Regions from separate parts of the Streptomyces sp. NPDC014995 genome, predicted to be linked through region 1. Evidence: riboswitches for the same ligand, from Rfam matches in the RefSeq annotation. Region 1 holds a riboswitch; each other region holds the start of a gene.

Evidence for each region. A riboswitch is a leader RNA that binds a small molecule or an ion and turns the genes downstream of it on or off. The one in region 1 is predicted to bind cyclic di-AMP.
Region 2: linked by a shared signal. The riboswitch ahead of ACF1A1_RS28770 (transglycosylase family protein) and the one ahead of ACF1A1_RS17000 (peptidoglycan DD-metalloendopeptidase family protein) in region 1 are both predicted to bind cyclic di-AMP.
Region 3: linked by a shared signal. The riboswitch ahead of ACF1A1_RS04410 (M23 family metallopeptidase) and the one ahead of ACF1A1_RS17000 (peptidoglycan DD-metalloendopeptidase family protein) in region 1 are both predicted to bind cyclic di-AMP.

What each region holds. Positions count from the first base shown of each region.
Region 1 is NZ_JBIBVX010000007.1:312,075-319,359, reverse strand. Features, by position in the region: gene ACF1A1_RS17015 (TetR/AcrR family transcriptional regulator) at 1-224, shown strand, start outside; gene ACF1A1_RS17010 (SGNH/GDSL hydrolase family protein) at 327-1,112, opposite strand; gene ACF1A1_RS17005 (DUF6250 domain-containing protein) at 1,258-1,971, opposite strand; gene ACF1A1_RS17000 (peptidoglycan DD-metalloendopeptidase family protein) at 2,206-3,195, opposite strand; cyclic di-AMP (ydaO/yuaA leader) riboswitch at 3,200-3,358, opposite strand; gene ACF1A1_RS16995 (alpha-galactosidase) at 3,665-5,737, opposite strand; gene ACF1A1_RS16990 (tyrosine-protein phosphatase) at 5,958-6,755, shown strand; gene ACF1A1_RS16985 (DUF6126 family protein) at 6,767-6,889, opposite strand; gene ACF1A1_RS16980 (helix-turn-helix domain-containing protein) at 6,886-7,285, opposite strand, start outside.
Region 2 is NZ_JBIBVX010000015.1:171,768-179,052, forward strand. Features, by position in the region: gene ACF1A1_RS28755 (sel1 repeat family protein) at 1-1,314, shown strand, start outside; gene ACF1A1_RS28760 (cytochrome P450) at 1,311-2,627, shown strand; gene ACF1A1_RS28765 (transglycosylase family protein) at 2,811-3,872, shown strand; cyclic di-AMP (ydaO/yuaA leader) riboswitch at 4,077-4,243, shown strand; gene ACF1A1_RS28770 (transglycosylase family protein) at 4,248-4,940, shown strand; gene eno (phosphopyruvate hydratase) at 5,297-6,586, shown strand; gene ACF1A1_RS28780 (septum formation initiator family protein) at 6,731-7,207, shown strand; gene ACF1A1_RS28785 (DUF501 domain-containing protein) at 7,248-7,285, shown strand, end outside.
Region 3 is NZ_JBIBVX010000002.1:17,766-25,050, forward strand. Features, by position in the region: gene ACF1A1_RS04400 (PrsW family intramembrane metalloprotease) at 1-34, shown strand, start outside; gene ACF1A1_RS04405 (aldo/keto reductase) at 168-1,112, opposite strand; gene ACF1A1_RS04410 (M23 family metallopeptidase) at 1,251-2,273, opposite strand; cyclic di-AMP (ydaO/yuaA leader) riboswitch at 2,281-2,440, opposite strand; tRNA gene ACF1A1_RS04415 (tRNA-Met) at 2,748-2,821, opposite strand; gene ACF1A1_RS04420 (dihydrofolate reductase family protein) at 3,065-4,192, opposite strand; gene ACF1A1_RS04425 (MarR family winged helix-turn-helix transcriptional regulator) at 4,320-4,835, shown strand; gene ribA (GTP cyclohydrolase II) at 4,950-5,585, shown strand; gene ACF1A1_RS04435 (ASCH domain-containing protein) at 5,598-5,978, opposite strand; gene ACF1A1_RS04440 (NUDIX domain-containing protein) at 6,110-6,790, opposite strand; gene ACF1A1_RS04445 (DUF4406 domain-containing protein) at 6,793-7,191, opposite strand; gene ACF1A1_RS04450 (DeoR/GlpR family DNA-binding transcription regulator) at 7,253-7,285, opposite strand, start outside.

The sequences.
Region 1 (7,285 bases):
CGCTGGCCGAGGTCATCGCGGAGGGGGTGGCCGCGGGCGAGTTCCACTGCCCGGACCCGTCCGGCACCGCCCTGCGCCTGACGGCCCTGCTCGACGGCCTCGCCGTGCAGCTGACCTCCTACGACGGCGCGGTCTCCCGGCCCCGCGCACGGGAGTGGGTGGACGAGGCACTGGCCCGGGAACTCGGGCTGGAGACGCGGACGTTGAACGCCGAGCGACTCTGAGCCCTTCAGGCTGTCGGCGCGGGGGTGTCAGTCCCGTCTGCTCACCTCGCGGGTGCGCGGCCGGCCGCCAGGCGTCGGCGGCCGGCCGCGCACCGGCGGGGCTCACGCCACGGAGGCGATCCGCATCTTGATGTCGTCCGGCGACAGCGTGCCCTTGGCCGTCACATGGTCGCCCGAGGACTCCCCGCGCAGCCGGCGCCCGATCCACGGCACGAGGTACTCGCGCGCCCAGTGCACGTCGTCGCGCCGAATCTCGAGGGTGCCGCGCGGCGGGAGCGGCGGCCAGGGCTGCTCCGGGTCGGCGGGCACCTCCAGGCCGAGGACCTGCCCGGCGCGCAGGGCCACGCGCGTGTGCCCCTCCGGGGAGAGGTGGAGCCGGTCGTGGTCCCAGGCCCGGCGGTCCTGGACGGACTTCAGGGACCACAGGTCGAGCACCGGGCAGCCGTACCGGTCGGCGATGGCGCGGACGTGCCCGTTGTAGGTGGCGATCTTGCCGCGCAGGTGCTTGAGCACGGGGACGCCACGGGTGTCGAAGCCGGTCGTCACCATGACCGTCCCGGCCGCGGAGGTCAGCGCGGCGATCGCCCGTTCGAAGCGCTCCGCGACCTCGTCCGGGTCGGTGCCGGGACGGAGGATGTCGTTGCCGCCCGCGCAGAAGGAGACCAGGTCGGGCGCGAGTCGCACCGCCTTCGGCAGCTGGTCGGCCATGATCTGGTCGAGCAGTTTGCCGCGCACCGCCAGGTTCGTGTAGTTGAAGTCGCCCTCGGGCCGCAGGTCCGCGAGCAGCACCGCGAACCGGTCGGCCCAGCCGACGAATGCCCCGTCGGGGCCGGGGTCGCCGACGCCCTCGGTGAAGCTGTCCCCCACCGCCACGTACGACCCGATCACTGATCTGCTGTCATTCTTCGAATCGTCTGCCACAGCAGTGCATGATTCACCTTCGAATGTGACCTACGCGACCGTAGGCGAGGGTTGACGGGCGGTGAGATAAGCCACTCCTAAAGAATTTGCCAATCAGGGAATAGACCCCCCGTCAGCCGCGTCGATGCGACGACCACACCCGGAACCCGCTGATCCGGAAGTGGCTCCAGGTGGTGCGGAACGCGAAGTGCCCGCTGGTGTACGGCTCCGGGTCGGTGTGGTCGAAGACGAGCCGCCCGTTGTTCCACCACTGGACGGTGGAGCCGTCGGAGACGACACGGACGCGGTTCGGCTCATTGGCCACGAGCAACGGTTCGGTGTAGTCGAGGACGAGCGGCCGCACCCCCGCCCGGCCGACGTAGCGGCGCAGCCGGGTCGTGGTGTTGGTGTTGGCGCCGTAGCCGACGTAATACGCCCTCAGGTGGTCGTATTCCGCCAGCGCCCCGCCCCTGGGGGTCGCGAAGAGGTCGTCCGGGGAGCGGACGTCGACGGCGTTCCAGAAGTTGTTGAGGTCGGAGACGCGGTCGTTGACGCCGCCCGCGGCGACCGGGGTGGCGGTGTACTCGAGGACGTACGGCCCTTGGAGGCGCTGCTTGAACCAGATCGTCGCGCCGGCGGGTACGTCCACCTCCAGGATCCCGCGGGAGGCGGTGACCGTGCCGCCCTTCTCGAGTTCGACGGCCCACCGGCCGAGGCCGTGGCGGAAGTCGTCGTGGGCGACGAGACGGCGGTGGCGGGACGCGGCGCTCGCGGTGGCGGCCGGGGCGAGAGCGGCCAGGGCGGCGCCGGCGGCCAGGGTGCCCAAGGCCCTGCGGGTGGTCGTCATGGAGTACGGCTCCTTCGGTGGGCCGGGTGGTGTGGGTGACGGACCTCCGCCCCCACGTCCAGAAAGCGCTTTCCCCTGTCGGGGATCACTGTGCCCCCACTCCACCCCCCTTGTCGATGCCTCCGGAGGCCGTCCGCACGCACGCCGAAGGCCGGACCCGGGAAGGTGCATTCCAGGGGTCCGGCCTTCGGCGTGCGTGTTCGGGCAGGGGTCGTGCGGTGGTCGTGCCGGAGGTCAGCCGACGGAGACGCCGTGCGAGCGCAGGTAGGCGATCGGGTCGAGGTCCGAGCCGTAGTCCGGCGTGGTGCGGATCTCGAAGTGCAGGTGCGGGCCGGTCACGTTGCCGGTCGCGCCGGAGAGGCCGATCTGCTGGCCCGCGGAGACGGACTGGCCGGCCGAGACCGAGAGCGAGGACAGGTGGGCGTACTGGGCGTAGTAGCCGTCGGCGAGCTTGATGACGACCTGGTTGCCGTACGCCCCGCCCCAGCCGGCGGAGACGACCGTGCCCGCGCCGACGGCCTTGAGCGAGGTACCGGTCGGGACGACGAAGTCGACGCCGGTGTGGTAGCCGCTGGACCACATGCTGCCGGCCATGCGGTACGGGGTGCCGACGGTGGCACCGGCCACGGGCTTGGTGTAACCGCTGGAGTTGCCGCCGCTCTCGGCGACCTGGGTGGTCGACGTCTGCGACGACGAGGACTCCGAGGCCTTCGACGACTCCGACGCCTTGGAGGGCTTCGAGGGCTTCGAGGACTTCGAGGACTTCGAGGACTTCGACGAGGAGGAGGAACCGGACGAAGCGGACGGCGTCTTGGGGGCGCCGGTCGTGGCCTTCTTGCCGATCGACAGCTTGAGGCCGGGGTGGATCAGCGACGGGTCGTCACCGACCGCCGCACGGTTGTCCTCGTACAGCTTGTGCCAGCCACCGCTGACGTTCTGCTCGTCCGCGATCTTCGAGAGGTAGTCGCCGGCCCGCACCGTGTAGGTACGGGGGGTCGCGGCGGCCTTCGACCCGGTGGCGGCCTGCTGCGCGACCGGAACGGCCTGGACGGCCTTTCCCGAGACCGAGGAGACCGACTCGGCCGCCGGCTTGGCGGGCGCGGCGTGGGCGCCGGTGGCCCCCATGAGCGGAAGGGCGAGCGCGGCGCCCCCGGTTCCGGCGACGGCTATGGAGCGGGTGAAGCGCTGGGTTTTCGGACGGCGGTGCTTACCCTTCGCGGGCATGGCGAATTCCTCTCCGGCGCCTGCGAGGTGAGCTGTCGGGTGCGGACTGGAGATGCCCGGCCGCGCCGAGGCGCGGCTTTACCCCAAGCCTGTTCCGGAGACCGGAACAGGCGGTTCTGCCTGTGGGTCCCCCGCTCCTGCCGTGCACGGGTGAGTGTGCGGACTCCGGGCGGCGGCAGGATTCGGCGGCCCGTCCGGATTGGTGTGGAACGTAAGCGACCAAGACGCACAGGGACAAGCGAAGGTTGTGCTGTCACGGCATTTCTCGTGATCCGCCGTGGGAATTCCCGGTCACCGTCCGTGAGCCAAAAGGCCAGCCTTTCACCGAAGACCCTGGAAAAGCACCCGAATTACGTGAACATGACGGGCGACGCTCGGTCACGAATATGACGCTCCTCACGTGACACGTCTCCAGGTTCGTTTACTCCAGAGCGAGTTGGAACGAAGGATTCCAATTCGGACAGAACTCTCAGATGCGACGCAGCCGGATAACCGCCGCATCAAGGTCACCACGCAACCCGGTACGCAGCCCGTGATGCAACAACACCGCCCCTCGGTGCACTTCGCCCGTTTCGAGGCATTCGTACGAGACTGTCGGGTCGAGGCCGCGCAGGCGCAGCGCCGGCACCGGCTCGCCGTACCGCTGCGTCTGGAGCCAGGCGAGGACGACGGTCTCACCCCCGCGCACGTACTGCACGGCGCTCAGCCCGCCCTCCGGGGGGCGCAGCCGGTAGAGGTCGCCGTGCTGCACGAGGGGCCGGATCTCCTTGTAGAGGTCGACCCACCGCCGAGCCTCGGCGAGCTCCTCCTCGGTCCACCCGGAGAGGTCGCCGCCGACGCCGAGCACTCCGGCCATGGCGCTGACGAACCGGAAGCGCAGCGAGCTGGTCCGGCCGTTCAGCTGGGTGTTGGGGCTGTCGGTGACCCAGGCGGCCATCACGCGCGCGGGATGGATCTGGCTGAAGCCGTGCTGGATGGCGAGGCGGTCCAGCGGGTCGGTGTTGTCGGAGGTCCACACCTGGTCGGTACGGCTCATGACCCCGAGGTCGATCCGGCCGCCGCCGCCCGAGCAGGACTCGAAGGCGACCCCCGGGTGGGCCGCCCGCAGCCGGTCCAGCAGCGCGTACAGGGCGCGCACGTGGTCGACCCAGAGCCGCTGCGGGTAGGGGTCGTCGGGCCAGCCGGCGTCGGTGAAGCAGCGGTTGAAGTCCCACTTGACGTAGTCGATGGGAGCGCTGGACAGCAACGTGTCGAGCTGCTGCCAGAGGTACTCCTGCACGTCCTCACGGGCGAGGTTGAGGACGAGCTGTTTGCGGAGTTCCGTCCGCTTTCGCCCCGGTTGGAACTGCACCCAGTCGGGGTGCGCCCGGTACAGGTCGCTGTCGGGGTTGACCATCTCGGGCTCGACCCAGATGCCGAACTGCATGCCGAGCGCATGCACGTGGTCCGCGAGGGGCCTCAGGCCCTTCGGGAAGCGGTCGGGGTTGGGCCGCCAGTCACCGAGGCCGGCGTGGTCGCCGGTGCGCGCGCCGAACCAGCCGTCGTCGACCACGAACAGCTCGACGCCGACGTCCGCGGCCCGGCGTGCGAGGGCCGCCTGTTGCTCCTCGGAGATGTCGAAGTAGGTGGCCTCCCAGGAGTTGAACAGCACGGGCCGGTCGCGCTCGGCGTCCGGGATCACGTACGCGCGCTGGTAGGCGTGCCAGGCGCGGCTCGCGCCGCCGAAGCCGCCGTCGGTCCACAGGCCGGCGAAGACGGGCGTGGTGAAGGACTCCCCCGCCGCCAGCCGCAGCAGGCCCGAGTCGTCGTAGCCGGCGCCGCCGGTGATCTGCACGCGCGCGTCGGGGAGCTGCGCGACGGCGATCCGCCAGGAGCCCGACCAGCCGAGGGCGCAGCCGTAGACCTCGCCGCGTTCCTCGGTGGCGTCGGTGTCCAGGGCGACCCAGGGCAGGTGCTGGTGGCCGGTGTGGCCGCGGCGGCTGCCGATGACCTTCTCGCCGTAGGTGAGGGGGGACCGCGTGAGGCGGGACTCGGCGGCCCAGCGGCCGTGCAGCTGGGACAGGCGCCAGCCGTCGCGGTCGGGCAGCGTCCAGGTGGCGGAGTCGGCGCGGAGCAGCTCCAGCGGCTCGTCGCCCTCGTTGCGCAGGGTCGCCCAGCGCTCGACGACGTCGCCGCGCATTCGGTAGTGCAGCGTGACGGCCAGCCCGGCGTCCCGGAAGCGCAGCCGCAGTTCGTCGTCCTCGCTCTCGTGCCCCGCGAAGACCCACTCGGTGCCGCGCCGTCCGGCGGTGCGCACGGACAGGGCGGGCCGCACGAAGCGGGCGCCGCCCTCGACCGGGTACTCCTCCCGGCCGTCGAGCGGCGACTCGAAGGGCCAGTAGTCCGGCAGCGGCCGCTCGGCGAGCGCCTCGGCGTCGGCGAGGGCGAGCCGCGGACCCCAGTGCAGATGCACCAGCTCGTCGGCCTCGGTGACATGGACGGCGTAGCTGCTGCCGGGTCCCGAAAGGAGCCAGGTACGGCCGTCGACGGCGGACTCGGGCATCAAACCCCCACTGATTCGAACAGGTGCGATCAAGCACGAACATCATCAGGGGCGGGCGTCCCGCTGGGCAAACCTGGGCGACGACCGTTCACCGGGCCGGGTGGCCGCGCTCACCCGTGGACGCCCCCGGGCGCCGCGCATCCGTGTCGTATCGTCGGGGAAGTGTTCCGTCGGCCACCCCGAGCCGCGCCGGCCGGGACCGACGACTGGAGGAGCCCCTGTGACGCAGCAGATCCCGTCGACCGAACCCGAGTTGGCCGGCGTGCGCAACTTCCGCGACGTGGGCGGCCTGCCGACCGTCGACGGACGGCGGGTGCGTCACGGCGTGCTGTTCCGCAGCGGCCACCTCGCGCACGCGACCGGCGAGGACGCCGTGTTCCTCTCCTCCCTCGGCCTGCACACCATCTTCGACTTCCGCAACGCGGCGGACCAGAAGCTGGAGGGCGCGGACGTCGAGCTGCCGGGCGTGCGCAATGTGAACCTGCCGCTGACGGACCCGGCGGACGGCGCGGAGTTCTGGAAGATGGTCCGCGACGGCGACATCGACCAGCTGCGCGAGATCCTCGCGGACGGCAAGGCCGCGCACCGGATGATCGTCTCCTACCGCACGATCATCCGGGAGCGCACCGCCGAACACTCCCAGGTGGTGCACGCGCTCGCCGAGGACAGCGTCCCCGCCCTGATGCACTGCGCCGCGGGCAAGGACCGGGCCGGCCTGTCCGTCGCGGTGACGCTGCTCGCCCTCGGTGTCGAGCGCGACGCGATCCTCGACGACTACCTGAAGTCGAACGCCAAGCACCGCCGCTACAAGGTCCACCGCACCAGCACCTCCGCCTCGGCCTACTCCCCCGAGGTCATGGAGCTGCTCAGCCCCCTCTTCGACGCGCGCGCCGAGTACCTCGCGGCGGCGATGGAGACCATCGAGGAGACGTGGGGCGGCGTCGACGCCTATCTGGAGCGGGGCCTCGGGCTGACCGCCGGGACCCGCGAGCGGCTGCGGGAGCGGATGCTCGACTGAGCCCCGCGGGCCTACTGCTTGGCGCCGACCTCGAAGAGCAGCCAGAGGAACGCCGCGAAGACGTGCCCCACCGCGATGTAGATGATCAGCCGGATCCAGAGGCTCCGCGGGAACCTCTCCTCGATGTCGCTCATGACGTCTCTCCAGGGGTGGGACCGAGGCACAGTGCGGCCGTCGGGCTCTGCAGCAGGGTGTGGACGAAGAGGAGCTCCACGCCGTCGGGGTCCTGTGCGGCGATACGGTGCGGGGTCAGCGAGTCGAAGTGCGCGCTGTCGCCCGGGCCGAGCAGGTGCGTGGTGTCGCCGAGCCGCAGCCGCAGCCGTCCGGTGAGGACGTACAGCCACTCCTCACCGGCGTGCACCCGCACGATGTCGCCCTGGGAGCCGTACGGCACGTGGACGCGCAGGGCCTGCATGCCCCGCCCGGGCGCACCGGCCTGCCAGTACGTCCAGCCACCGGCGTGGGTCGGCTCCATGGCGTCGGCGCGCACGACGGCGTCCCGGCCGGCGACCGTCTCGCCGAGCAGCTCC
Region 2 (7,285 bases), on a different contig from region 1:
GACGAGCCCACCCTGCCGCCGTACGTGCGCCGCGACGCCGACGCCGAACTCGACCGGATCGTCGCGGACCGGCTGCGCGCCGGCGGACTGGTCGTGGTCACGGGTGAGCCGTTGTCGGGCAAGTCGCGCACGGCCTGGGCCGCGTTGCGACGGGTGGGCGGCAGGGTCCGAACCCGCGTCCACAACGCCCAGCCGGGCGCCGACCTGCGCGGCCTGCCCACCGCCCTGCGCGGCCGCGACCGCTCCGGACACCACGTCGTCTGGCTCGACGACCTCGAAGGGCACCTCGGCGAGCAGGGCCTGACAGCCGGCCTGCTGGCGGAGTGCGTCCACGAGGGCGTCCTCGTCCTGGCCACCATGCGCGACGAGGCGTACGACACCCACCGCTTCGGGGACGGGCCGGCGGCCCGCGTGCTGAGCGGGGCGGCCAGGGTGGAGCTGACCTGTCGCTGGAGCGGGACCGAACTGGCCCGTCTCGCCGAGGCCGAGGATCCGCGGCTCGTGGACGCGCGGCGGCATCGCGGCTCCCTGGGCGTCGCCCAGTTCCTCGCGGTGGGACCGGAGTTGTGGGAGGAGTGGCGGCGGGCGGGCCGGCCGACCGCGCGGCCGAGCGGGCACCAACTGGTGCACGCGGCCGTCGGCATGGCCCGCTGCGGGGTCACGGCGGCCCTGCGGTTGTCGGCGTTGGAGGCCCTGACGGGCGGACCCGTGGTGGCGGAGGACCTGGCCTGGGCAGCCAGGCCCCGGCTCGGCGTCGTCGGCCTTCTCGTCCCCGGCGCGGAGGTCGGCACCTGGCGGGCGAGCGGGCCCCTGGTGGCAGACGCCCTCCGATCGCCGGACATGCCACCGGTGCGGGCCGACGAGTGGCTGTTCGCGGCCAAACTGGCGCGGCAGCACAGCCGGGGCGACTTCGGCACGGTGGTGCAGGCGGGCCGCGAGGCCCTGCGCACAGGGGGAGAGGTGGGCAGCGAGTACTCCGCGCACGCCCTCGCCAGACTCGCCGCCCTGGCCGGGGACGACACCGACGCCAGGTTCTGGTACCGGAGGCTGGCCGACCTGAACCCGTCCTGGGGCGCTCACGTGTTCGCCGAGTACCTGGTTCAGCAGGGAGAGACGGCCGACGCCGTCTCCCACTACGAGACCGCGGCCCAGGCCGGTAACCGCATGGCGGCAGAGGCCCTCGGCCCCCTCCTCCTCGCCCGGGCCGAACACTGGCTGGCCAGAGCCGCCGAAGCCGGCTCGGAGCCGGCCGCCACCCGGCTCGCGGCCCTCCGCGAGGCCCTCGCCGAAATCCCCGCTACCGTCAAGGAGTGACCGACCAGCCCCACCCCCCGACCGACACCCCACCGGCGCCCGCCCTCTTCACCTGGGAGTTCGCCACCGACCCCTACCCCGCCTACGCCTGGCTCCGCGAGCACGCCCCCGTGCACCGCACGAAGCTCCCCAGCGGTGTGGAGGCCTGGCTGGTCACCCGGTACGCGGACGCCAAGCAGGCCCTCGCCGACCAGCGGCTGTCCAAGAACCCCGCGCACCACGACGAGCCCGCGCACGCGAAGGGCAAGACCGGTATCCCCGGTGAGCGCAAGGCCGAGCTGATGACGCATCTGCTGAACATCGACCCGCCGGACCACACCCGCCTGCGCCGCCTCGTCAGCAAGGCGTTCACCCCCCGCCGCGTCGCCGAGTTCGCCCCCCGCGTCCAGGAGCTGACCGACAGTCTGATCGACCGGTTCGCCCCGCGCGGCACCGCCGACCTCATCCACGACTTCGCCTTCCCCCTCCCCATCTACGCCATCTGCGACCTGCTGGGCGTGCCCCGGGAGGACCAGGACGACTTCCGCGACTGGGCCGGGATGATGATCCGGCACGGCGGAGGCCCGCGCGGCGGTGTCGCGCGGTCGGTGAAGAAGATGCGCGGCTACCTGTCCGAGCTCATCCACCGCAAGCGCCAGGCCCTCCCCGCCGAGCCCGTCCCCGGCGAGGACCTCATCTCCGGTCTCATCCGTGCCTCCGACCACGGTGAGCACCTCACCGAGAACGAGGCCGCGGCCATGGCCTTCATCCTCCTGTTCGCCGGCTTCGAGACCACCGTCAACCTCATCGGCAACGGCACCTACGCCCTTCTCACCCACCCCGACCAGCGCCACCGGCTCCAGGACTCCCTGGCCACCGGCGACCGCGCCCTCCTCGAAACCGGCGTCGAGGAACTCCTGCGCTACGACGGCCCCGTGGAACTCGCCACCTGGCGCTTCGCCACCCGCCCCCTGACCATCGGCGGCCAGGACATCGCCGCCGGCGACCCCGTCCTCGTCGTGCTCGCGGCCGCCGACCGCGATCCGGCGCGTTTCACCGACCCGGACACGCTCGACCTCTCCCGCCGCGACAACCAGCACCTCGGCTACGGCCACGGCATCCACTACTGCCTGGGCGCCCCGCTCGCCCGTCTGGAGGGCCAGACGGCGCTCGCCACCCTCCTCACCCGCCTGCCCGACCTCCGGCTCGCCGTCGATCCGGCCGAGTTGAGGTGGCGCGGCGGCCTCATCATGCGCGGACTGCGCACACTGCCCGTGGAGTTCACCCCCCGTCCCGCCCCCGGATCGTCCGCACCCCCCGCACCCGCCCGCTGACCGACCGTTATGTGCCGGTCCCGCGGAGCAAAGGTGACCATTCCTCAACTCTGTGATCTTCACGTGATCTGTGCGGCATTAACTTGTGACAAGTGATCGTCTGCCTATACGTTCACTCGTCAGCGCGGCGCCCCGGCATCACCCGCCGCGCGGGTCACTGCTGTCTCGAGAAAGGCCCCCCGCATGCTCTCCGGGAACGGTCGTCACCGTCGCCCCCGCCAGGCCCCGGCCCTCCTCGTCGCGGCCGGCGTGACCGGCTCCGCCATCGCCATCCCGCTGCTCGGCGCCACCGGTGCGAGCGCCGCCGACGGCACCGTGTGGGACAGGGTGGCGGAGTGCGAGACCGGTGGCTCCTGGAGCGCCGACGAGGGCAACGGCGAGTACGGCGGCCTGGCCCTGACCCAGGAGGACTGGGAGGCGTACGGCGGACTCGACTACGCCTCGCGGCCCGACCTGGCCAGCCGCAACCAGCAGATCTCCGTCGCCCAGAAGCTCCTCGCCGACCAGGGTGTCGGCGCCTGGGGCACCTGCGGGCTGACGTCGGGGCTGAGTGAGGACTCGGCTTCGGTGGACGTCGACACCGGCGTGGCGGAGGACTCGTCCGACTCCTCCATAACGTCCGGCTTGTCGGATCTGTCCAAGGGGTCGTCCGGCTCCTCGAACTCCTCCGGTTCCTCCGAGGGTTCCGGGGACGCCTCCGCCGACCCGTCCGCCGAATCCTCCGCGGACTCCGCGAATACGCCCTCCTCGCCCCCTTCGTCCTCTTCCTCCTCTACGCCGGACAACTCCTCCACGTCCGATACGTCCACCGGCTCCGGTGCGAGCGGCGTGCAGGCGGGGGGCGGCTCGGCCGCGGCGGCGCCCGAGGCGGACGACTCGGACAAGTCGGGTCAGAGTGCGGGTTCTTGGAGCCTCGTCGACACCGGAGCGGTCGACTCCGGGTCGACGGACAGCGGTTCCGCCGACACCGGTTCCACCGGCTCCGGCCGCCACCGGGGCGGCACCGCCGACGAAAGTGCGACCGACGGCACGTCGGCCGCCTCGTCCGGCCGTCACGCCGCCGGCACCCTCAGCGGCACGGCCGGCGCCTACACGGTCCGGGCGGGCGACTCGCTCACGTCCATCGCCGACTCCCTTGACCTCGACGGCGGATGGCGCGCGCTCTACGCCGAGAACAAGGACCTCATCGGTGCCGACCCGGGCAACATCGTCCCCGGTCAGACCCTTGCCACAGGGGTCCAATAGGGCGGAAAAGCCGAGAAAACGGCGGGAGTTCACGTCGCACTTCGCACTGAATGTCCGGTTTGGTGAAAGTGTGGGATGAGTCTCAGAAGCCCTGATCGTCTTTGAAATTCCGGCGATCGCGTGTCTACGGTCGTGACCGCTCGGCAACCCGAGCCCCGGCTGCCGCAACGCCGAATCCTGCCAGTGGCCGCCCGGGAACAGTCGTCGCGTCAAGCGCCGCAGGCAGGAGCGGGGGACCCAAGGTAAGTGCCGCACCGGGCAGTTGACGGCGGCGGCTAGGGGTGAAGCCACGCCTCCCGTGGAGGAGTGGCCGGGCAACTCAACCGGCCCGAACCCGACAGCTCACCTCGCAGGCGTCGGTGAGGGGATCGATCCATGCTGTTTTCCGTCAAGGGCAAGCACCGTCGTCCGTCCAAGGCCACTCGCGCCCTCGCCATCGCGGGTGTCACCACCGCCGCCGTGGCCGCCCCGCTGATGGCGGCCGGCACCGCCTCCGCCGCCACGGCCTCCGAGTGGGACGCCGTCGCCCAGTGCGAGTCCGGCGGCAACTGGTCCATCAACACCGGCAACGGTTACTACGGCGGTCTGCAGTTCTCCGCCTCCACCTGGGCCGCGTACGGCGGCACGCAGTACGCCTCCACCGCCGACCAGGCCAGCAAGGCGCAGCAGATCGAGATCGCCGAGAAGGTGCTCGCGGGTCAGGGCAAGGGCGCCTGGCCGGTCTGCGGCGTCGGCCTCTCCAACGCCACGTACAACGGCGGCTCCTCCTCGTCCTCCTCCGGCGGTTCCTCCAGCGGCTCCTCGGAGAGCACCCGCTCCACCGAGCAGCAGAGCGCCTCCCGCTCCGCCGAGCGTCCGGCCGCGAGCCAGAAGACGGTCACCACCCCGACCGGCAAGAAGGTCGAGAAGGGCGACGGCGAGTACAAGGTCGTCCAGGGTGACACCCTCAGCATCATCGCCGAGAAGCAGAACGTCGAGGGCGGCTGGGAGAAGCTGTTCCAGCTGAACAAGGACATCGTCGAGGACGCCGACCTCATCTACCCGGGCCAGCAGCTGCACCTCAAGTGACATCCGGCTGCCAGTAAGGCCGCAGGCCCCTCACGGACGAGGTCCGCACGCTGAAGACCTCGTGAGGGTCCCCCCCGTCCCCACGGGCTCCCCGCCCCGGTGCGTCTTCCCCCGTACGCACCGGGGCGGGGTTTTTCCATCCCGGGCGTGGTCCGCGGTTCGCTCCTTGTTCCCGGGATTCCCCCGCCCTCTTTGTTCCGACCGGGAACAATGTGTACCGTCAGTCTGTCCACGGGACGGTCGGTCGGCTGCCGACGGCCCCGGGACGGTTAGGCTCTAGTCGCTGGGCTCAGCGGGCTCCATCACGGTCCGCGTGCTCCGCACTACCAGCGTCACATCCCAAGAAGGAGATGCTCGTGCCGTCCATCGACGTCGTCGTAGCCCGGGAAATCCTGGACTCCCGAGGCAACCCCACGGTCGAGGTCGAGGTCGGCCTCGACGACGGCAGCACGGGTCGTGCCGCCGTCCCGTCCGGCGCCTCCACCGGCGCCTTCGAGGCCATCGAGCTCCGCGACGGTGACCCGAACCGCTACCAGGGCAAGGGTGTCGAGAAGGCCGTCCTCGCCGTCATCGAGCAGATCGGCCCGGAGCTGGTCGGCTACGACGCCACCGAGCAGCGCCTGATCGACCAGGCCATGTTCGACCTGGACGCCACCGACAACAAGGGCTCCCTCGGCGCCAACGCCATCCTCGGCGTCTCCCTCGCCGTCGCCCACGCCGCCTCCGAGGCCAGCGACCTCCCGCTCTTCCGCTACCTGGGCGGCCCGAACGCGCACCTGCTGCCGGTGCCGATGATGAACATCCTGAACGGCGGCTCGCACGCCGACTCCAACGTGGACATCCAGGAGTTCATGATCGCCCCGATCGGCGCGGAGTCCTTCTCCGAGGCCCTGCGCTGGGGCACCGAGGTCTACCACACCCTGAAGAAGGTCCTGAAGAGCAAGGGCCTGTCCACCGGCCTCGGCGACGAGGGCGGCTTCGCCCCGAACCTCGGCTCCAACCGCGAGGCCCTCGACCTCATCCTCGAGGCCATCAGGGAGGCCGGCTACACCCCCGGCGAGCAGATCGCCCTCGCGCTCGACGTCGCCGCGTCCGAGTTCTACAAGGACGGCTCCTACACCTTCGAGGGCAAGGAGCGCTCCGCCGCCGAGATGACCGAGTACTACGCCGAGCTCGTCGAGGCGTACCCGCTCGTCTCCATCGAGGACCCGCTGTTCGAGGACGACTGGGAGGGCTGGAAGACCATCACCGCCAAGCTCGGTGACAAGGTCCAGCTCGTCGGTGACGACCTGTTCGTCACCAACCCCGAGCGTCTGGCCCGCGGTATCGAGGAGGGCGCCGCCAACGCGCTGCTGGTGAAGGTGAACCAGATCGGTTCGCTCACCGAGACCCTCGACGCCGTCGAGCTGGCCCAGCGCAACGGCTTCAAGTGCATGATGTCCCACCGCTCCGGCGAGACCGAGGACGTCACCATCGCCGACCTCGCCGTCGCCACCAACTGCGGCCAGATCAAGACCGGCGCCCCGGCCCGCTCCGAGCGCGTCGCCAAGTACAACCAGCTGCTGCGCATCGAGGAGATCCTCGACGACGCCGCGGTGTACGCCGGCCGCAGCGCGTTCCCGCGGTTCCGCTCCGCGAATCAGTAGGCGCGGCACGGGCCGGCCCCTGCTCCGAGGGCGGGGGCCGACCCTCACCGGGCTCATCGTCAGCCAGTCGTACGTACGTCCCCGTACTCGGTCCCGTACCGTGTCCGGGGACGTACGCACGTGTGAGACGGGAGGCGGGGACAGATGGCCGTGAAGGACCGGGACCGTTTCTCCACCGCGACGAGGATCCGGTTGCTGGGCGAGCAGACGGCGGCCCGTGTCTACCGCTCCCAGACCCGGCGCCAGGCCCGCCGCTCCCGCCTCACCGGCCGCGCGGCCCTGCTCGCGCTGGTCCTGTGCTCGCTGGTCGTGGCCCTGGCCTACCCCATGCGGCAGTACGTCTCCCAGCGCGCCGAGATCGCCGATCTGGAGCGCGAGAAGGAGCAGGCCAGGGAGCGGGTGGAAGAACTGCGCGACCTCAAGGCACGCTGGCAGGACGACGCGTACGCCGAGCAGCAGATCCGGCTGCGGCTGCACTACGTGATGCCGGGGGAGACGGGCTACATCGTCATCGACCCGGCCGCGGCGAAGCAGACCCGCGCCGACCTGGGGGCCGCCGACCGCCCCTGGTACTCGAACGTCTGGGACGGGGTCGACAAGTCCGACGCCTCCGACCAGTGACGGACAGACGGACAGACAGAAAGACAGCCTGAAGACAGTCATGGAAACGCCCCCGCCGCCCACCCCGCGCACCGAGCC
Region 3 (7,285 bases), on a different contig from region 1:
CGGGTATTCCGGGTACGGCCCCTACCAGCCGTAGACCGGAAACCGTGCGCCGGAAAACGCGAACCGGAAAACCTGAGCCGGAAGCCGTGAGCCTGAAACCGTGACCGGCATGTCGTGAGCCCTGCGTCGTAGGGGCCGCCCCCCACCGGACACCGCAGTGCGGGCCCTTACACCGAGGCCTGCGTGAGCCGCCCGATCTCGGTCCGGGTCAGCTCCAGCTCGGCCACCGCCACCAGCGCCGGCAGCTGCTCCACGGTCCTCGCGGAGGCGATCGGCGCCGCCACCGTCGGCGGGGCCGCGAGCCACGCCAGGGCCACCGTGGCGACCTCGGTGTCGTGGGCGCGGGCGATCTCGTCCAGGGCGGCGAGGACCTTCTGCCCCCGCTCGGTCCCCAGGTGCTTGCCGGCCCCTTCGGCCCGCGCGCTGTCCACGGTCGTACCGGGCCGGTACTTGCCGGTGAGGAAGCCGGAGGCGAGCGCGAAGTAGGGCACGGCGGCGAGGTCGGAGGCGTCGGCGAGGTCCTGGAGCTCGCCTTCGTACGTGTCGCGCGAGACCAGGTTGTAGTGCGGCTGGAGGGCGACGTACCGGGCGAGGCCCTCGCGGTCGGAGAACTCCAGGGAGGCCCGCAGGCGTGCGGGGGAGATGTTGGAGGCGGCGATGTGCCGCACCTTGCCCGCCTTCACCAGCTCGTCGAGCGCGCCGATGATCTCCTCGACGGGCACCTCGGGCTTGTCGAAGTGGGTGTAGTAGAGGTCGATGTGGTCGGTGTCCAGGCGTCGCAGCGAGGCGTCGGCGGCGGCCTTGATGTTGGCGGCGGTCAGCCCCTGGAAGTCGGGGTGCTGGCTCACCTTCGTCGCGATCACGACGTCGTCGCGGTTGCCGCGGGCCTTGACCCACTTGCCGATCAGGGTCTCGGACTCACCGCCGCCGTTGCCCTCGGCCCACGCCGAGTAGGAGTCGGCGGTGTCGACGAAGTTGCCGCCGGCGGCCGTGTAGGCGTCCAGGACGGCGAAGGAGGCCGCCTCGTCGGCGGTCCAGCCGAAGACGTCGCCGCCGAGGGCGAGCGGGAAGACCTCGAGGTCGGAGGAGCCGAGCTTGCGCAGAGACGTCATGCTCTTCGTCAACGCCTCGGCCGGAGGCGCGCATTCCACGCCTCCGGCCAAGGGTTCGCAAACATCCGGGAAACGTCCGGGTCGTGTACGGGAGACCTCACCGACCCCCGGGAACCACCGGAAATTCCCCGGAAGACTTCAGAGGCTGAGCCCCTTGTCCCGCAGCCAGGCCGCCGGGTCGATGCCCGAGGCGCTGCCGCCCGGGTGGACCTCCAGGTGGAGGTGGGCGCCGGTGACGTTGCCGGTGGCGCCGACGCGGCCGATGACGTCACCGGTGGCGACCTTCTGGCCGACGCTGACGCTGATGGAGGACTGGTGGGCGTACCAGACCTCGGTGCCGTCGTCGAGGGTGAGCACGGTCTTGTACCCGTACGACCCGTCCCAGCCGGCCGACGTGATGGTGCCGCTGTGCACGGCCTTGATCAGGGTGCCGGTGGGGGCGGCGAAGTCGAGGCCCGTGTGGTACCCGGAGGACCAGTAGGCGCCGGCCTGACCGAAGGTGGAGGTGATGGTGTACGAGGAGGTCGGCAGCGTGTACTGCTTGGCGAGTTCGGCGAGGCGCTCGGCCTCGGCCTTCTTCGCGGCTTCCTCGGCGGCCTTCTTCTTCGCGGCGGCGGCCTTGGCCTCCGCCTCCTGCTTGGCCTTGGCGGCCGCATCGGCCTGTGCCTTGGCCGCGGCGGCCTCGGCGGCGGCCTGGGCCTTGGCCTCGATCTGGGTCTGCTGCGACTCGGCCTGCGCCATGATCCGGCTGCGCAGCGCCTCGCCGGCGTCGGAGGCGCTCTCGCTGCTGTCGTCCGCGGCGACGGTGGTGCCGAAGGTGCTGAGGGCGGGCGCGGACTCCTCGGGGGTGTCGTCGTCCGAGATCAGGGAACCCACGGAGGGGAGGTCCGGCATGGAGATGGAGACCGGCGGCTTGCCGGTGTTGGCGCTGGCCATGCCGCCCGCGCCGACGGCGGCTATGACGCCGACGCCGAGAACGGTGGAGCTGCGGGCGAGCCCGCCGCGCTGCTTGGCGACGCGGTGCCGACCGCGTACCGGGCGAATGGACTCCGCGGTGGGGTTCCACTCCTCCCAGGGGCCCTCGTCGGTGCGGTAGGTGCCGTAGCCGAAGGTCTGGCTGGGCGCGCTGGGGGCTTCTGGGGCAGGCCGGTTGGACGCCACGCGGGCGTACTCCTTTCCTTCCGTCGCCTACCGGGTTAGCTGACGGGTTCGGAGCGGGAAGGTCTCCTACGCGCGTATACCGGCCGTTGTTCCACGGCGGCTTACGCGTGATTCACCCCAAGGTGGTGGTTCCCCGGTTCCCTTACGGGATTCGGCGCGTGCGCACGGAGCCGCCTCTTGTGACGGCTGGGACGACCGCGCTGCGTTATCGAACGTTAATAGACGCGGGGCCGGGTTTCCAAGCTGTTCCTCTTGATCAACAACATTTCTGGCCTGGACTTTCGCCCCACGAGCGGTGAAAAACGGGCGAGTTGACCTCGCTCCGGCCACATCTCAGCAGTCACAACGTTTTTGATGGTGACTCAGTTGTGATGCGCAGGGCGCTCATCCGATCACGATCCGTGAGCTTGATTGAGCGAGTGAACACACCGAGGGCCGGAACCCTGTATCAGGATTCCGGCCCTCGACCTTCAGTAGCGGGGACAGGATTTGAACCTGCGACCTCTGGGTTATGAGCCCAGCGAGCTACCGAGCTGCTCCACCCCGCGTCGGTATGACACCAGTGTACGCCATCCGCGGGACACGAAAGACCAGGGTTGATCCGGGGCCTCTCTGGGGGCTTCCCCGGGGATCTCCCGGGGACCCCCTGGTGACCTCGGGGGATCTCCAGGGGACTTCCCCCTGGACCCCCGGGGCACCTCCGAGGGACCTCCCTGAGGGCCCGCTGCCGGGCTTCCCTACCGGGCTTCCCTCCGCAGGCTTCCCGAGGGACCTCCGCTCGGCCAATGGCCCTACAGGAGATGGCTGTTGGGCGCCTTGGCCCGCTCCTCGTACTCCGGGAGGACGACGACGTCCACACCCGCGGCCGTCAGCAGTCCGGTGCCGTCGGCGTCGGTCACGAAGGTGTCCGGCTCGCGCCAGGCCGTCACCACCCGGGGAACGCCCGCGTCGAGGACGAGTCGGGCGCAGGGGGTCGGGCGTGAGGAGCGGTGGGTGCAGGGTTCGAGGCTGGTGTAGACGGTGGCCGTGGCCAGACGGGGGTCGCCGGGGTCGATCTTGGCGAGGGCCGCCTCCTCGGCGTGGACGACGGGGTCGCCGGCCTCCCGGGAGTGGCCGCGCGCCAGCTCGGTCCCGTCGGCGGCCACCACCACCGCGCCCACGCTGAACGCCGTCCGCGACGGCGGGCAGGCGGCCGCCAGCTCGCAGGCGAGGGCCAGCCAGTGCCGGTCGGCGGCGGTGGGGAGCGGGCCGGCGCCGGGCGCGGTGGGCTCGTAGCGCATCAGGACGACGTCCTCGATGCGCCGCGTCTCCACGAGTCGCAGCCGTCCGCCCTGGTAGCCCCCGGGACCGAAGAGCCGGGGGGCGTCCGGGGTGCCCACGAAGAGGGGGGCGAGGACGAGCTGGAGTTCGTCCGCCAGGCCTTCCTGGAGGAGCTGGGTGTGGATGGTTCCGCCGCCCTCGACCATCAGCCGCCGTACGCCCCGTACGTCGTGGAGGTGTTCCAGGAGCCGCCGCCAGTCGAGGCCGGGGCCGAGGGGCACGACGTCGGCCGCGAGGCCGAGTGACCGCGCGCGTTCGGCGCCCTTGTCGGTCGTGTAGACGACCTTCTCGCCGCCGGTGTGCCAGAACTTCGCCGCCGGATCCAGCTCGCCGGAGCCGCTGACCGTGACCTTGAGGGGGTACTCCGGCCTGCCGGCCGCCAGGCGCGCGGCCCGGCGTTCGGGCGAGTTGACCAGGAGGCGGGGGTTGTCGGCGCGGATGGTGCCGGCGCCGACCAGGATCGCGTCCACGGAGGCCCGCACCTCGTCGACCCGGTCGAAGTCGGCGGGGCTGGAGAGCAGCAGGCGGTCGGGGCCGGTGTCGTCGAGGTAACCGTCGAGGGAGACGGCTGCGGACAGCAGGACGTACGGGTACGGCATCGGCGCGGTCTCTCCGGGCGAGGGGCTGTGGGCTCTGGGCTGAGGGCTGAGGGCTGAGGGCTGAGGGTACGGGGCCGGACCGGCCGCAGCCCTTGGTTCAAGTTTGAAGCAAACCTACACTGGGGGTATGACGATCCGCTGGCTCACCCCCGAGGAGCAGCGCGCCTGGCGCGCGTACGTCGCCGCCTCCCTGCTCCTGGAGGACGCGATCGACCGGCAGCTTCAGCATGAGGCCGGCATGCCCCACCTGTACTACTCCATCCTGGCCAACCTCTCCGAGGTCCCCGAGCGACGCCTGCGCATGACCGATCTGGCGGAGAAGCTGAAGATCACCCGCAGCAGGCTGACGTACGCGGTGACGCGCCTGGAGAAGGACGGACTGGTGCGGCGCGAGAACTGCCGCTGGGACAAGCGCGGGAGCATCGCGGTCCTGACGGACGAGGGCATGGCGGTCCTGGAACGGGCGGCGCCCGGCCACGTCGAGACGGTCCGCGCCTCCCTCTTCGACCGGCTCACCCCGGAGCAGGTCGGGCAGCTCGAGGAGATCTGCACGCACATCGCCCAGGGGCTCCAGGGGGACGACGGTGCGGGCGCGCCCGAGGACGTCCCGTGGCGCAGACGTTCGTCGCCCTCCTGCTCGTGAGTCGCGCCACAACAGCATTGCTTCAAATTTCAAGCATGAGGTAGTGTCTCGACCGTCGGAATGCTTCAAAACTGAAGCAGAACCGCCCTGTCCACCGGACCCGGGAGAATCCTCATGCTCCAGACCCCCGCCGCCACCCCGCGAGCCCGCGTCCGGGTACCGCTGCGCTTCCACGACGGCTACTCGGTCGACGCCGAACTGGTCACCTTCCACGGCCTGGTCGACGGCCAGGAACACGTGGCCGTCGTCCTCGGCGACCCCGGCCCCCGCCCGCTGGTCCGGCTGCACTCCGAGTGCCTCACCGGGGACGTCTTCGGCTCCGCCCGCTGCGACTGCGGTCCCCAGCTGCGCGAGGCGGTCGAGCGCATAGCCGACCGCGGCGGCGTCCTGCTCTACCTCCGCCAGGAGGGCCGTGGCATCGGCCTCTACAACAAGCTCGACGCGTACGCCCTCCAGGACCAGGGCCTGGACACCTACGAGGCGAACGCCGCCCTCGGCCTGCCCGAGGACGGCCGGGACTACACGGCCGCCGCCCAGATGCTGAGCGCCCTGAAGGTCACCGCCCTGGACCTGCTGTCCAACAACCCGGACAAGGCCGACCAGCTCCGCACCCTGGGCATCGACGTCCACGACCGGGTGCCGACGGGCGTCTTCACCACCCCGCACAACGTGCGCTACCTGCGCGCGAAGGTCCTCCAGACGCAGCACACGCTGCCGCTGGCGGACCTCACGGAACTCGGCGTGGGCTGACGCCCCTCCACTTCAGGCCTTCTCCTCCACCCACCCGGAACGCCGGGCACACCACGGGCGTGTCGTCCCGCACCGGCGCGCCTGCGCGCTCCGGAACCGGCGGTGACCCGCACGCCACTCCTCCAGGCCGGCGTCACCCTCCCCCTCGGCCGCCGCATGCTCCCGGGTCACGCCGGCGAAGGTGGTCCCCTCCGCGCCGGTGATCTCGACGGTGGCGACGGAACGGCCGTCTCCGTCGAGGAGGGCGAGGCGCTCACCGACGTACTCCAGGCCCTCCGTCTCCTCCGGGTACTCCGCGAGCAGCCCGGTGGTGGCCGTCCTTCGCCCGGACAGGACGGGGGAGTTCAGCCGGACGCGTATCCGGTCCGCGATGCCGAGCTCCATCGCCCGCATGCCGTCGACCCCTGGCCACATCTGTCGTCACGTCACTTTTCTCCGGTCACGCGCGCCGAAGGGATACGCGTGCCTAAGGGCCATGTGGGGCGAAGGGTCACGCGTGCCGAAGGGGTACGCGCGCCGAAGGGTCACGCGTGCCGGAAGGGGCCGTCGAGCGCGGCCCACTGGAGGAGCATGATCGTCTTCGCGTCGGCGATCGCACCGCTGCGGACGTGAGCGAGCGCCTCGCCGAAGGGCAGTTCCACGACGGTGATGTCCTCGCCCTCGTCGGCCACACCGGCCGTGTCCGCGCCGGGCACCGATCCGTCGTAGGGCGCGGCGAAGAAGCTCAGGCGCTCGGTGACCGAGCCGGGGCTCATGTAGGCGTCGAAGACGTGCTCGACCTCGTGCACGGTCCGGCCGGTCTCCTCCTCGGCCTCACGGCGGATCGCCTCCTGCGGGTCGTCGCCGTCCAGCAGCCCGGCCGCGGTCTCCAGGAGCATGCCGTCGGGGTGCCCGTTGACGTAGGCCGGCAGCCGGAACTGACGGGTCAGCAGGACCGTATGCCGCTCGGGGTCGTAGAGCAGGATCGTCGCGCCGTCGCCCCGGTCGTACGTCTCGCGCCGCTCGCGGCTCCAGTGGCCGTCGTTGTGCCGGTAGTCGAATGTGGTGCGGCGCAGGACCGACCAGTCGCAGGCGAGGACCTCGACGTCACGGATGCGGACCCGGGGGTTCCCGGTCAGGTCGCGCCCTTGGCGGTCGAGTCCGGTACGGCCGCGGGGGTCGGGGAGTTCGATGCCCGGTCGCCCCGGTTCACTGCTCTCCGTCATCGTCAGCCCCCGACCGCTGTGCCGGTGACGGTCGCCGCTCCCGGTGAGGTGGGTGTGGCCGTGAGGACGGCGAGGTCGGTGTGGACGTCCTTGCCCCGCGCACGAGCCCGCGCCACCATCCGGTCGGCTCCCTGCGAGGGCCCGCCGATGCGCAGCACCGCGTCACAGCGGTCGAGGAGGCGTTCGGCGACCGGGTGGAACAGCTCCTCGAAGAGCGGGTCGCCGGGCCCGGTGCTGCCGGCCGTCTCCAGCAGGGGCAGCGCGAGCGCCTCACCGGTGACGGGCAGGTGTCCGGCGCGGAAGAGGGCGAGGGCGGCCTCGTTCATGGCCCGTACGTTCGCGGCGAGCCTGGCGGGGTCGTCGCCGGTGCCCGAACGGTACGGGCCGGCGACGAGGATCATCAGCGGTGGACGGGGCACGGCTCACTCCTTGGCTCGGGTTCCTGGGAAGGGCTGAGACGGTTCAGACGAGCAGCGTCTCGACGCCCGCCTCACG